DNA from 3 places in the Desulfosporosinus sp. Sb-LF genome. Region 1 is predicted to be linked to each of the others. Evidence: riboswitches for the same ligand, from Rfam matches in the RefSeq annotation. Region 1 holds a riboswitch; each other region holds the start of a gene.
What was found. Region 1 has a riboswitch for cyclic di-AMP ahead of E4K68_RS12015 (C40 family peptidase). Riboswitches for the same ligand answer to the same signal wherever they lie in the genome.

Region 1 (4,238 bases):
AGTCTGAAGTTGAGGCTCTAGTCTTGGAATGCAATCTCATCAAGAAGCATAACCCAAAGTACAATATCCTCTTAAGAGATGATAAAACCTACCCCTATTTAGTGATTACAGAGGAAAAACACCCACGAATTCTCGTCACACGGAAAATAAAAAAAGGAAACGGCAAATACTTCGGACCTTATCCGAATGCAACTGCCGCCAAAGAAGCTGCTCGTCTACTCAATCGGCTTTTTCCTTTTCGAAAATGTCGCCAAATCCCCTCACGGGCTTGTCTTTATTACCATTTAGACCAATGCCTTGCCCCTTGCGTCGATGACGTCTCCCTTGATGTTTACGTGGGAATGCGCAAAGAGGTTTCATCCTTTCTGAAGGGGGATCAAAGCGGAATTCTTGCGCTTTTAGAGGGTAAAATGCAAGAGTCCTCTGAGGCTCTACATTTTGAACGTGCAAAAGAATATCGGGACCTTATTGAAGATCTAAAACAACTGGGAGAAAAACAAAACATTACTCTCAATGATTTTATTGATCGGGATGTTCTTGGGTACGCACTTACCACCGATCAAATGTGCATTCAGGTTTTTTACTTACGTCAAGGTAAATTGTTGGCACGAGATAGTTTTATCTTTCCCTATTATGAAGACCCCGAAGAAGCGTTCACCTCTTTTGTCGCTCAGTTCTACATTGAGCGTGCGGTATGGCCTCAGGAAATCTTACTCCCTTCGATCGACTCTCTGGTTTTATCAAACCTATTTCCCATAACTGTTCCTCAAAAAGGAAAAAAACGGGAACTAATTCAGATGGCGATGTCCAATGCACAGACCACTCTTCATGAGCAAATCACACTAGAAATGAACCAACAATCTGAAACACAACTGGCGTTGGCCACACTTGGCGAACTATTGAATATCCCGTCTCCCAACCGAATTGAAGCTTTTGACATCTCAAATACGGCTGGAACAAACACTGTTGCTGGCATGGTTCAATTCATCGAGGGTAAACCCCAGCGCAGAGGATACCGAAAATATAAAATCCAACCCATGGAGACGTCCGATGATACAGCTGCCATGGGGCAGGTCGTTCTACGCAGGTATACACGATTGATTTCAGAAAATGGCCTTTTGCCAAACTTAATCTTAGTTGATGGGGGTAAAGGACAAATTAATGCGGCTTTAAAGGTTCTAAATGAACTTAACTTGGCTATTCCTGTCGCAGGGATAGTTAAAAATGATCGTCATCAAACCCACGGGCTTCTAGATCAAACTGGCAACCCCGTCCTATTACCCAAAAACCACTCCACATTTCATTTACTTGGAAGGATCCAAGATGAGGTCCATCGTTTCGCTATCACGTTTCACCGTCAACAACGCGCAAAAAATATGACACTTTCTGCTCTGGACAACATTGCCGGTATCGGGCCAAAACGCAAACAATGCCTGCTGCGTCACTTTTCATCTCTTGAAGACATTCAGCGCGCAAGCATCGAGGAGATCCAAGCGGCCGGGCTCCCAAAAAATGCCGCAACAATAATCTATCAATATTTTCAGGATACACCCTTATAAGCACTAGTCTAAAAAGGAGATTATTCCATGATCTTAAACTACCGAGTTGAGTTGTGTCGGAAATGTTACTTTAAACGAACTCACAGTTGCAAAGTTTCGGATTCCTACATTCAAAATGCTTCATTTACCTTAGCCAGGCCAGGTGGGGAATGTACAAAATTTACACCAATTCCATGGCTTCCACATCTCCGATGTTAGAGGTTCATAGCAAAAAAGTACAACAGTAACTGCAAGTTACTGTTGTACTTTTGATTGGGTGATTACTGAGCAACCCGTCGAGCACCAAGATACCGGCCGGCATAATAGCTGTCCCCAAGGCTCGTAGTGCGCACGCCACTATTAGACGCATGAACAAAACGTCCTCCACCGATATAAATACCGACATGGGAAGCTCCTGGAGCATAAGTCGTAAAGAATACAAGATCCCCTGCTTGGAGTTCATTACGATTTACTGAAGAACCCACGTTGAATTGTTCTCCTGCCGTCCTCGGCAAGGAAGTGCCAGAACCATTAAAAACATATTGAGTATATCCCGAACAGTCAAAGCCACTTCGGCTAGTTCCTCCAAAGACGTAAGGCACGCCCTGTAAGCTCAGAGCATTATTCACAAGCCCTGTTCCGTCGGATCGAGAAACTTGTTTCTTAGCGACTGCTGCTACTTGAACGGGTCGTGAGTCGTTTTTAGTGGTTTTTGTAGTTTGCACAGTTTTTGTGGGTTGAGCCGCGACTTCAACTGGTTTGACTGATACCGACATTCCCGCGGTAACGGTCCTGACATTGGTCATCACAGGACTCCCAGTCCATTGCAATTGCTTTCGCACAGCTTTAGCATAGGTTCCGGTTGGTTCGACAGTTGACGCTAAGAGCGTCGGTTTCATGGGTGTAAGGATAGTCGCGGGTTGTGTTAAGGCCAACGCAGGTAGGCTACTTACTAAAAGCAAGCCTGCCAAAGTTGAGCTTCCCAGCCACATCCGTACAGATGAGGAGATAAGCAAAAAATTTCCACCTTTCATAAGCTTACGAGGTTAGTTGACGGATTCGGGCAGAAGGTGAAAGCCCTACACGTTACGGCACGTGATTCACCCCAAAATAATCCCCCATTCCAAGTACATTAAGCTTGGATTCAGCTTTTTTAATGGTCTTATATATATTCGGTAGAAACTCAGAAAATCCTGCAAAATATCAAAAGAAATTAGATCTTTTTGTAAAGAATCTTATTATTAGATATGTAACCCTCTTATCCTTATTGTTTTCGGTAATTATCACGCCCTTCTATTAAAAACCCATCAACAAATTTTTGGAGCTCTAAAACTTCCAAACGCTATCATCCCACCATATAATACATTGCCCTTAGATCAATTATTTTACTCACACTCTCCTAAAACAGTTACCCTGGGAAAATTCCTTCCGAAAGGTATCCTCATGTTAATATATCTTTCAACACTTAGTAACTCCTTAGGCCTCCCTTCTCAACAAATTCAACGAGAAATGCCAATTAATACTAACCCGTCCCATAAAAAACAACACCTCTTATTAAAAGAAGTGTTGTTTTTTATGGGGCGTTAGGAGGCCAACGAGTCAATATTGAGGCTTAGGTCAAGTAGGTTTTCCCACTGAGTTCCTTCGGTTTCCCGCAAGGCGATTTCTCCTTAGTCTCAGCCTGAGGTGTCACCATCACTCAGAACTTGATCACCACTGAGTCCGCACTTCAATCCTCGTTGGTACACGCTCTAGAAGTTTCCTTCACACTCCTCGACAATCTAGCCTCTTTTGCAGAAAAGCATTTCCGGCAATCTGGAATGCATCGGCCAACACAATCAAGATCCTTTAAACCTTCCCAACTTTCCCACCTCAAGGCAGGCTACACTGCACTAAGTTCCTTCCTAATGCAGGTTCTACCCTAAGCCGTAGCCCCTTTAGAAGCCACGCACTTAGGCCTCCACGGAAAAGGGTCACGCCCGCATGCCATTGCAGATCCCCCTCAACCTTAACTCCCAGCAGCAACCCTCGACTGGGCGTCGAAAGCCACCACCAGGAACTTCATCGGTATGCCCTCGGCGGATTATTAGGCCCGCCTTCGATTGCCAACTCATGCACTAGAATAACGTTCCATAGCCCAAAGAAATCAAACGTCAACCATCATTTTACCTGATTTCCGTTGATTTGTAAAAACTCCTTTAGGCTTCTATACGCTTAAATTAACGAGAATAGACATTTATACATTCGATAGAGATTCATTTTAGGGATTTTCCTAAACAAAAACTTAGTTTGATAAGCTTATGAGAGGAGCTGGAATACGGCCTCCACGTTTCACAAACATACTTGAAGAAAAAGGATGTATGGCCATGATCGGTGCTCCACCTAACAACCCGCCAAATTCCACCCGTTCGCCCGCCTTCTTCCCGATTGCCGGAATAACCCGTACCGCTGTTGTCTTTTTATTAATCATCCCGATAGCTGCTTCATCTGCGATAATTGCAGAAATCGTTTCTGCACTAACATCTCCCGGTAATGCAATCATATCGAGCCCGACGGAACAGACACAGGTCATTGCTTCCAACTTATCTAAGGTCAAAGCACCTACTTCCACAGCCTTAACCATTCCCGCATCCTCAGAGACAGGAATAAACGCTCCGCTTAACCCCCCAACATGGGAAGAAGCCATTGCACCACCCTTTT
Region 2 (4,238 bases), on a different contig from region 1:
TGTCTCGCTCATCGTCGATATTTTGGAGATCTTACCACAAGAGATGGTGATTCATCGTTTGACAGGAGATGGACCACCGGACGATCTCATCGGACCTCTTTGGAGCCGCAAAAAATGGGAGGTCCTCAATGCTATTGACGCGGAATTAGCACGAAGAGATACATGGCAAGGGAAAAACGCAAAAAACTAGCGGTCCGAGGACCGCTAGTAAATGGAGAGGACTAAGTGATATTCACAAGACCTATTCTAAAGGTCTTAGCAAAGGTCTATGAAATGGGGTCGTGGAAATCGGACGTTGGAAATATCCTACGGTGGTTTTTGGTTGGGATGGAGCAGGTTTATTAAGGCTAGGTGCTAAGTTCAAGTAACGTTTCAGATCTGAGTTTGCATCCAGAATCCGCTGGGCTATTTGGTCGTTATTGAGACGTTCCATCATTTTACACACCCCTTTCAAAGGTTAATCTCCTATTATGGAGTTTCATACCGGATGAGTTTTCCTTCCCAAGTACGCAAAACCGCTTTGTTTTCATGGAGGGACATAAGATATTGCGGTAAGATGGGAGTTTTGCCGCCGCCTTTGGGAGCATTCACAATATAGGTTGGTATCGCAAGCCCTGAAGTATATCCCCGTAAATGTTCCATAACATCAAGTCCGTCTTGGATCCGAGGCACAAAATGACGTGTTCCTTTGACGTTTTTGGCATGAAAGATATAATAGGGGCGGACTCTAATTTTGAGTAGTTCTTGATTGAGTTTTTTCATGATTTCCGGCTGATTATTAACGCCTTTGAGCAATACCGTCTGATTTCCTAAGACCACTCCGGCTGCAACGAGTTTGTCAGCCGCCTTTTTGGCATCTTCGGTCACTTCTTTGGGGTGGTTGAACTGTGTGTTGATATATAAAGGTGGATATTTGGCCAAGATAGAACATAATTCATTCGTAATGCGCATCGGCATGGTCACGGGAGCTCGTGTCCCGAGGCGTTTGATTTCTACATGAGGAATGGAATGGAGTTCCCCAAGAAGCCAATCTAAGGTTAGATCACTGAGAAGTAAGGCGTCTCCGCCTGTCACTAAGACGTCCCGAATCTCGGGGTTTGACCGAATATAATCGAGCGCTGCTGTAAGTCGGGCCCGTTCTTCGTGGGTGTCCGTTTCACCAATATTTCGTCGGCGCTGACAATGTCGGCAGTACATTGCGCACATATTCGTGACGTTGATAATTAAGCGATCAGGATAACGACGGGTAATGCAGGGAGCAGGGGATGTAATGGCTTCCCCCATGGGATCTTCTTCGCCAAAATCATCGAAAAGTTCATCCTGTGTAGGTAGTCCCTGAAGACGAATAGGGTCAAGGGGATCTGTAACATCCATCAAACTCAGATAGTACGGGGATACAGCCCAACGGAAGGTTTTTCCTACACGCTCGATTTCTTGGCATTGTTCCGTGGTTAAGGCGGGAAGTATAGCACTCAAGACGTGAGGATCGGTGATCCTGTTGTGCATTTGCCAGTGCCAATTATTCCAGTCTTCGAGCGTTGCATTGAAGTGCTTTAGAATGTTTGCTCGGTTGAATTGGTAAGCTTCTGTGTTCGAGAACCCCGTTGGGATGGTTTTGCATTTTTCAAGATAAGGCGTTATTTTTTGTTTAAGAACTGCGCCCCGCTGCAGTGCGAATTGACGAAATGTATCGGGTTTATTGAGAAGTTGAACAGCCATCCAGATTCCTCCTTTATTATATTCGAGGGTTCACGATTGAAACAAAAAGAGAACCGCTCTACTATGGCGGTTCCCAAAAGAAATAAACGCAGAATATCACGATATTACGTTAACGTGTTTCAACGCTTACGAGGTTAGCTGTCGGGTTCGAGCTGAAACTGCTCTACGCCATTTGGCGATTCACCCCAAGATGTGGTTCCCCCGTTTTCCTTTAGGAAATTAAGCAATCTATTATTTATTTTTACTAACAACTTAATAGTAACATTAAAGTTGTTACTTGTCAATAGCATGATGCCACCAGCATTTGGCTATGTTATAATAGAACAAATGGGGTAAGGGGTTGAACTGATTGGACCAAGCACGCTATCAGGAAATAGCTATTGATATAGCGCACGCTATCACGATGGGAGAATATCATGAAGGAGAAAAAATTCATGGTCGTTCTACGTTAGCAGGGCGGTATAATGTCTCACCAGAAACTATACGTCGGGCGATTGCAATTCTGCAAAATGTCGGTGTGGTTATGGTTAGTCAAGGGGTAGGGATTACCGTAACATCAAAGTCTTTGGCAGAAAAATTTACTAAATCCTTCAACCAAAAAGGAGAAATCCAAGTCTTTCTAGAAGACTTAAAAAGTTTAATGGACCAAAGGCGTGAGAATGATCTAAAGATTGAACACCATCTAAACAAAATGCGTGGATATGCTGAACGCATTATGTCCCGTTGGCTAGATGTCGGAGAAATCAAACTAGAAAAGGCCTCATCGGCGATTGGGAAGACCTTGCAGGAATTAAGGATTCGAGAGCGTACGGGGACAACGATTATTGCAGTAGTTCGAGACGGTTTTGAACATTTTTCTCCGGAGGCTGGTTTTGTTCTTCAAGCAGAAGATGTCTTACTAGTTGCAGGCTCAGCAGAGGGCCAAGTTCAGTTGACGCAGTTAATTACATGATTTGGAGTATGCAAAATGTATCCTGGCATTGATATTATTGAAATAGAACGAATCGATATAGCGTTTAAACGTCAACCAAAGTTGAATGAACGTCTTTTCACACCTAGAGAGAGAGAGAACCTTAGAAGTAAAGGCATTCAGAGTTATGCGGCTCGTTTCGCTGGAAAAGAGGCTGTTCTTAAAACATTGGGGACAGGGCTCTGCGGATTATCCTGGCATGATATAGAAATATTGAGTGATGTTAGTGGAGAGCCTCTAGTTTATCTTAGTTCCAGAGCCATGAATTTGGTTAGGGCCAGAGGCGGTTCCACGGTTCGAGTCAGTTTGTCCCATAATCGCACGCAGGCGATGGCCTTTGCGGTCTTAGACTAAGAAACAAAAAATTGGACGCAAGATAAGAATAAGAACCGGGGTGGGGAAAGTGCGTGTGGTTAGCGCCGAACAGATGAGGCAGATCGAAGAAAGAGCAATTTCAAATTATGGCATTCCGAGTTTACTGCTTATGGAGAATGCAGCCTGGGCTGTTGTCGAAGAAATTCGTCATTGTCTCTCCGAGTCGAGTGGGGGAGGGATGAACGGCCGAAAGGCAGTGATTTTAGTTGGCAAGGGCAATAATGGAGGAGACGGCTTGGCTGTGGCACGGCATTTGGTTCTCCAAGGCATGGATGTCACGGCTTTGCTATTCGCTGGCCTGAAGGAATTTAAAGGAGATGCAGCCTTAAACTTGCGCCTTTTTCAAGGAACAACTGGGAGATGCTTTGTAATAGAAGGGGAGAAACAACGGCGTTTGACGCGTTTGGCATTAACTCAAGCGGATGTCGTGGTGGATGCCCTGTATGGGATTGGGATGCGTGGGGCTTTGCCGAGTTTGATCGAAGAATATGTCGATGAAGTAAATCGTGCATCGGGGTGTGTGATCTCTATCGACGTTCCCAGTGGGGTGGAGGCCAACACGGGAAATGTCTACCGTACTGCGATCCGCGCCCACACCACCGTTACCTTTGGACTTCCTAAATGGGGTCTTTTTCTGGGCGAAGGGCCAGAATACAGCGGACGGGTTGTGGTGGATTCAATTTCTATTCCCGAACCCTACTTTAAAGATGAAGAAATTTCTACGTTTGTGTTAACGGATGGCGATGTGCGCGCTATGCTGCCCATTCGCCAATTTAAAGGTCACAAAGGAACCCATGGTAAAGGAATTCTTGTGGCAGGGTCTAAAGGAATGAGTGGAGCTGCTGTTCTAGCTGGGCGGGGAGCTTTGCGAAGCGGCATTGGACTGTTGCAGATCATCACTCCGGAGGGAATTGCCAAAGAAGTTGATGCAAACATCACGGAAGCAACCGTTTGGTCCGCACCTGGAGAAGATACCCTGAACGAAAAAGCTTGGTCAGCGATCTTAAAGCAATCCGAGAAGGCCCAAGCCTTGGCAGTAGGGCCGGGCTTAGCTCAGAATCCGCAATTTATAACTGTACTAGAGGAAATCTTGAGAAACATACGTTGCCCGGTTGTCTTGGATGCGGATGCCCTCAATCTGGTATCTTCAGTACCGGGCTTACTGGGTTCGCTG
Region 3 (4,238 bases), on a different contig from region 1:
GTGATGGCCGATGTCAATGGCCTTAAGCTGATTAATGATTCCTTTGGTCATGCCATCGGTGATGAACTTCTAAAAAACGTTGCCGAAGTGCTCTGCAAAGGCTGCCGAGACGATGATATTATCGCCCGACTTGGCGGAGATGAATTCGTCATCCTGTTGCCCAACACGGATGCTGCTGAAACAGAGCAAATTCTTAAACGAATCAATTCGTTAGCTCTACAGGAAAGAGTGGGTTCAATCGAAATATCAATTTCTTTTGGCTATGAAATAAAACGTTACGAGAAAGAGGATATTCTTGAACTATTTAAAAAAGCCGAAGATTATATGTACAAGAGAAAACTCTTTGAAGGCCCAAGTATGCGTGGAAAAACTATAAATACGATTATTAGAACCCTTCACGAAAAGAACAAACGGGAAGAACAGCACTCACACAGAGTTTCCACACTCTGTCGAAGTATGGGAGAGGCTCTTGGTCTACCAGAAGGAGAAGTTCAGGAACTAAAAAGCGTTGGCTTGCTTCATGATATAGGTAAAATTGCGATTGACGAAAAAATACTTAATAAGCCGGGAAAACTGACAAATGATGAATGGGAAGAAATTAAACGCCATCCAGAAATCGGTTATCGTATTCTGAGCACGGTCAACGGTATGGCAGAAATGGCGGAATACGTGTTGGCTCATCATGAACGATGGGATGGGTTAGGCTACCCGAAGGGTTTAAAGGGTGAGGAACTACCCCTTCAACCCAGGATTATAGCCATTGCGGACGCCTATGATGCCATGACGAGCGTAAGAAGTTATCGGGGTGCTTTACCTGATGAAGTGGCTATAAGAGAACTTCAGAAAAATGCCGGGATTCAGTTCGACCCAGAGTTGGTGAAAGTATTCATTGACAAAGTTGTCAATTCATCTTCCATACTGAAGAGGGAAAATTAACACTTCTCATGATTCTCCCATACCAATAATCTAATACAAATTATTGGTTAATCTAAATATAATCTTTTCGAATATATGATATGACAATTTCAGGTGTTTCTTAGAATTATCTAAAAAACAATAATCCCGTCCATGACGGGCGGGATTATTGTTTTTTAGTTCATAACGCTATGATAATTTCGAGGGACACTAGTAGCGAGTTTTAAGGATCTCAGAATAGCGTCTTTAACCATTGCCACGATGACTTCATCTCTATTCGATTACGTCCTTTCGATCATCCTAATATAATTTCGTCTGGGTGCTACACTTTTGTAGGCCGGCCTTATGATTTTCCCTGCATTGACTATTTCTTCAATGCGATGCGCACTCCAGCCTGCGATTCTGGCAATGGCAAAAATCGGCGTGAACATTTCATCTGGGATATTCAGCATTCTGTAAACAAAACCAGAATAGAAATCGACATTGGCACTAACACCCTTATACATTTTATTAGACTTCGCTATAACTTGAGGTGCTAGTCTCTCAACCGCTGCGTAAAGCTCAAATTCAGCTTCCAGCCCCTTTTCTCGGGCAAGTTGGGCAACATAATCTTTAAGAATAACCGCCCTCGGATCCGAGATGGAGTAAACGGCGTGGCCAATCCCATAAATTAAACCTGACCGATCAAAGGCATCTCTGGTAAGGATCTGCGTAAGGTAGGTCTCAATTTCTTCATCATCATCCCAATTCTTCAATTTGTCTTTGATATCCTCAAACATCTGGACAACCTTAATGTTAGCCCCTCCATGCCGCGGCCCCTTGAGCGCACCAATAGCCGCCGCCATAGCAGAGTAGGTATCTGTTCCAGTAGAAGTGACGACGTGGGTCACAAAGGCTGAATTGTTGCCTCCACCATGTTCGGCATGAAGCACTAAGGCCAGATCAAGCAGCGTTGCCTCTAGCTTTGTATATTTACTATCTGGTCGCAGCATAGAGAGAATGTTCTCAGCAATACTCAAATCCGCTCGTGGACTGTGAATATACAGGCTTTGATTTCCATGGTAATGGGAGAATGCTTGGTAACCATAGACTGCTAAAGATGGAAAACAGGCAATAAGCCGAATACATTGTTTTAAAACGTTCTCCATAGACGTATCATCAGGATTGTCATCAAAGGAGTATAATGCCAGAACACTTCTCGCCAGCGTATTCATGATATCTTTGCTGGGAGCTTTTAAAATCATATCACGAGCGAAATCTTCTGGCAGCATTTGATTAAGGGTAAGTAGTTGTTGAAAATCCTTTTGTGCGTTATGATCCGGTAGACGTCCAAAGAGCAGCAAATAAGCAGCCTCTTCAAACCCATAGCGATCTTCATCTGTAAAGCCTTCCACAAGGTCCGCGATATCGTAGCCGCGATAAATTAAGCGGCCCGGAACAGGAATGATCTCTCCTTCATCGAGAATATAGGAATGGACCTCTCCTATCTCTGTCAAACCAACGAGTACCCCTCTCCCGTCTAGATCTCGGAGTCCGCGTTTAACTGCGTATTTACTATACAACTCAGGTTTAATTAGGCTGCTTTTGTGAGCCAGCTTACTTAATTCGTTAAGCATTTTTCCTTCAGACAGTTCCATTTCGTAATTTCCCATCATAAGAATCACCCCTTTTAAAAATAAAAACCCTAGACAAACTATCTAGGGTTACAGCTAACGAAAAAAGCAAGGAATAGCAAAGCAAAGCACAGTGCTCAATTCCTCTCTTTCAACGCTTACGAAGTTAGCTGACGGATTCGGGTCGAAAAGTAACCCTACCTTCACAAAACATTTACCTGTGAAGGATTCACCCCAGAAATGGTTCCCCCGCTTCTAAATAGAATTAAGCGATAGTGAGCGATATTAAGTTGAATCGTGAATAGTACAACCTAAGGTCGAGATAAATTTCATTAAGTCTATCACTCTATATATGAAATAGTCAAGTTTTTTGCCCTTCCCACATACTTCTTTTGAACAAGTATTATACTCAATAAAATATAGTCCCTAGTTTTTGGAATGGGTCGAAGTAAACCCTACCAGCAGTAAGTCAGCAGTAAATGGGTTTAATCTGTTTTTTGAGGAGAGGTCAATTCTTTGTTGACGTTCTTGCATGGCGTTCTTGATTTTTCCGGTTTTATTAATGTTGTTCGTATTCATCAGCGTAATTCTGTCCCCATTTACACATGGTATCTAAAATGGGTAGTAGGCTCTTACCTGCTTGAGTCAGAGAATACTCAACTTTGGGTGGTATTTGTGTATAAATGAATCTTTTGACCAAGCCACTGTCTTCCAACTCTCTAAGCTGTTGAGTCAACATTTTCGGCGTGACATTTGGTAACAGTTTCCTCAGTTCACTATATCTTAACGTTTTATCACCTAAATGCCAGAGTATAAGTGCTTTCCACTTTCCACCGATAAGGGCCAAAGTCAATTCCATGGAACATTGATATTCGTTATTTTTGAACTTGATCATTTCGCTTCACTCCTTTAGACATTACCGGATAAATAATTCTCACATAATGCTTATAAGCCTTTTAAATTTATGGTATACAATTAGATACTATAGTACGACAATGTACGTACTTGTTAAGTAATATTATATCGATTATTATTATATCAAGCAATCAACTATGCAAAACGTTTTAAGGAGTGACTGGTATGAAGGTTGTAGCATTTAATGGAAGTCCGCGGGTTAATGGCAATACTACACAAAGTCTCAAAATTGTCTTGGCGGAATTAGAAAACGAAGGCATCGAAACTGAAATCGTTCAATTGGGCGGGCGTAAAGTCTTTGGCTGCCTGGCCTGCGGCAAATGCGGAAAAACTAAAGATAATCGGTGTGCGCGCAAGGACGATGAGATGAATACCTTTATTCAGAAAATGGAAGAGGCTGATGGAATCATAATTGGTTCACCCACCTACTTCAGTAATGTAAGCACCGAAGTAAAGGCCCTTATCGATCGTAGTGGTTATGTAGCGAAATCCAACGGTGGTGCTTTATTGAGGGGAAAAGTGGGGGCTTCGGTCGTTTCTGCCCGAAGAGCGGGATCAACCTTTGCCTACTCCGCCATCAACTTTTTCTTTGGAATCGCCGAGATGGTCATTTGCAGTTCGAGCTATTGGAATATGACGTTATCCCGTGATCCAGGTGATATCCAAAATGATGCTGAAGGGATCGAAACCTTCAAGGTCCTTGGGAAAAACATGGCAAAGCTATTAAAACAGGTTAACGGTTAATCCAATTTCCAAGATTCCTATGAATAATGATTAATCCATACAATTACTTAA

Region 2: another riboswitch for cyclic di-AMP. It lies ahead of eam (glutamate 2,3-aminomutase); the one in region 1 lies ahead of E4K68_RS12015 (C40 family peptidase).
Region 3: another riboswitch for cyclic di-AMP. It lies ahead of E4K68_RS13805 (citrate/2-methylcitrate synthase); the one in region 1 lies ahead of E4K68_RS12015 (C40 family peptidase).

Annotation. Positions count from the first base shown of each region.
Region 1 covers NZ_SPQR01000007.1:86,139-90,376, reverse strand. The annotation lists gene uvrC (excinuclease ABC subunit UvrC) at 1-1,559, shown strand, start outside; gene E4K68_RS12015 (C40 family peptidase) at 1,820-2,554, opposite strand; cyclic di-AMP (ydaO/yuaA leader) riboswitch at 2,558-2,698, opposite strand; gene E4K68_RS20380 (hypothetical protein) at 3,512-3,652, opposite strand; gene E4K68_RS12010 (PFL family protein) at 3,823-4,238, opposite strand, start outside.
Region 2 covers NZ_SPQR01000005.1:58,927-63,164, reverse strand. The annotation lists gene E4K68_RS08510 (TIGR01212 family radical SAM protein) at 1-190, shown strand, start outside; gene E4K68_RS08505 (hypothetical protein) at 242-436, opposite strand; gene eam (glutamate 2,3-aminomutase) at 469-1,719, opposite strand; cyclic di-AMP (ydaO/yuaA leader) riboswitch at 1,828-1,955, opposite strand; gene E4K68_RS08495 (TrkA C-terminal domain-containing protein) at 2,069-2,671, shown strand; gene acpS (holo-ACP synthase) at 2,687-3,043, shown strand; gene E4K68_RS08485 (NAD(P)H-hydrate dehydratase) at 3,093-4,238, shown strand, end outside.
Region 3 covers NZ_SPQR01000008.1:197,425-201,662, reverse strand. The annotation lists gene E4K68_RS13810 (HD domain-containing phosphohydrolase) at 1-936, shown strand, start outside; gene E4K68_RS13805 (citrate/2-methylcitrate synthase) at 1,197-2,567, opposite strand; cyclic di-AMP (ydaO/yuaA leader) riboswitch at 2,668-2,810, opposite strand; gene E4K68_RS13800 (helix-turn-helix domain-containing protein) at 3,088-3,423, opposite strand; gene E4K68_RS13795 (flavodoxin family protein) at 3,609-4,187, shown strand; gene E4K68_RS13790 (hypothetical protein) at 4,218-4,238, opposite strand, start outside.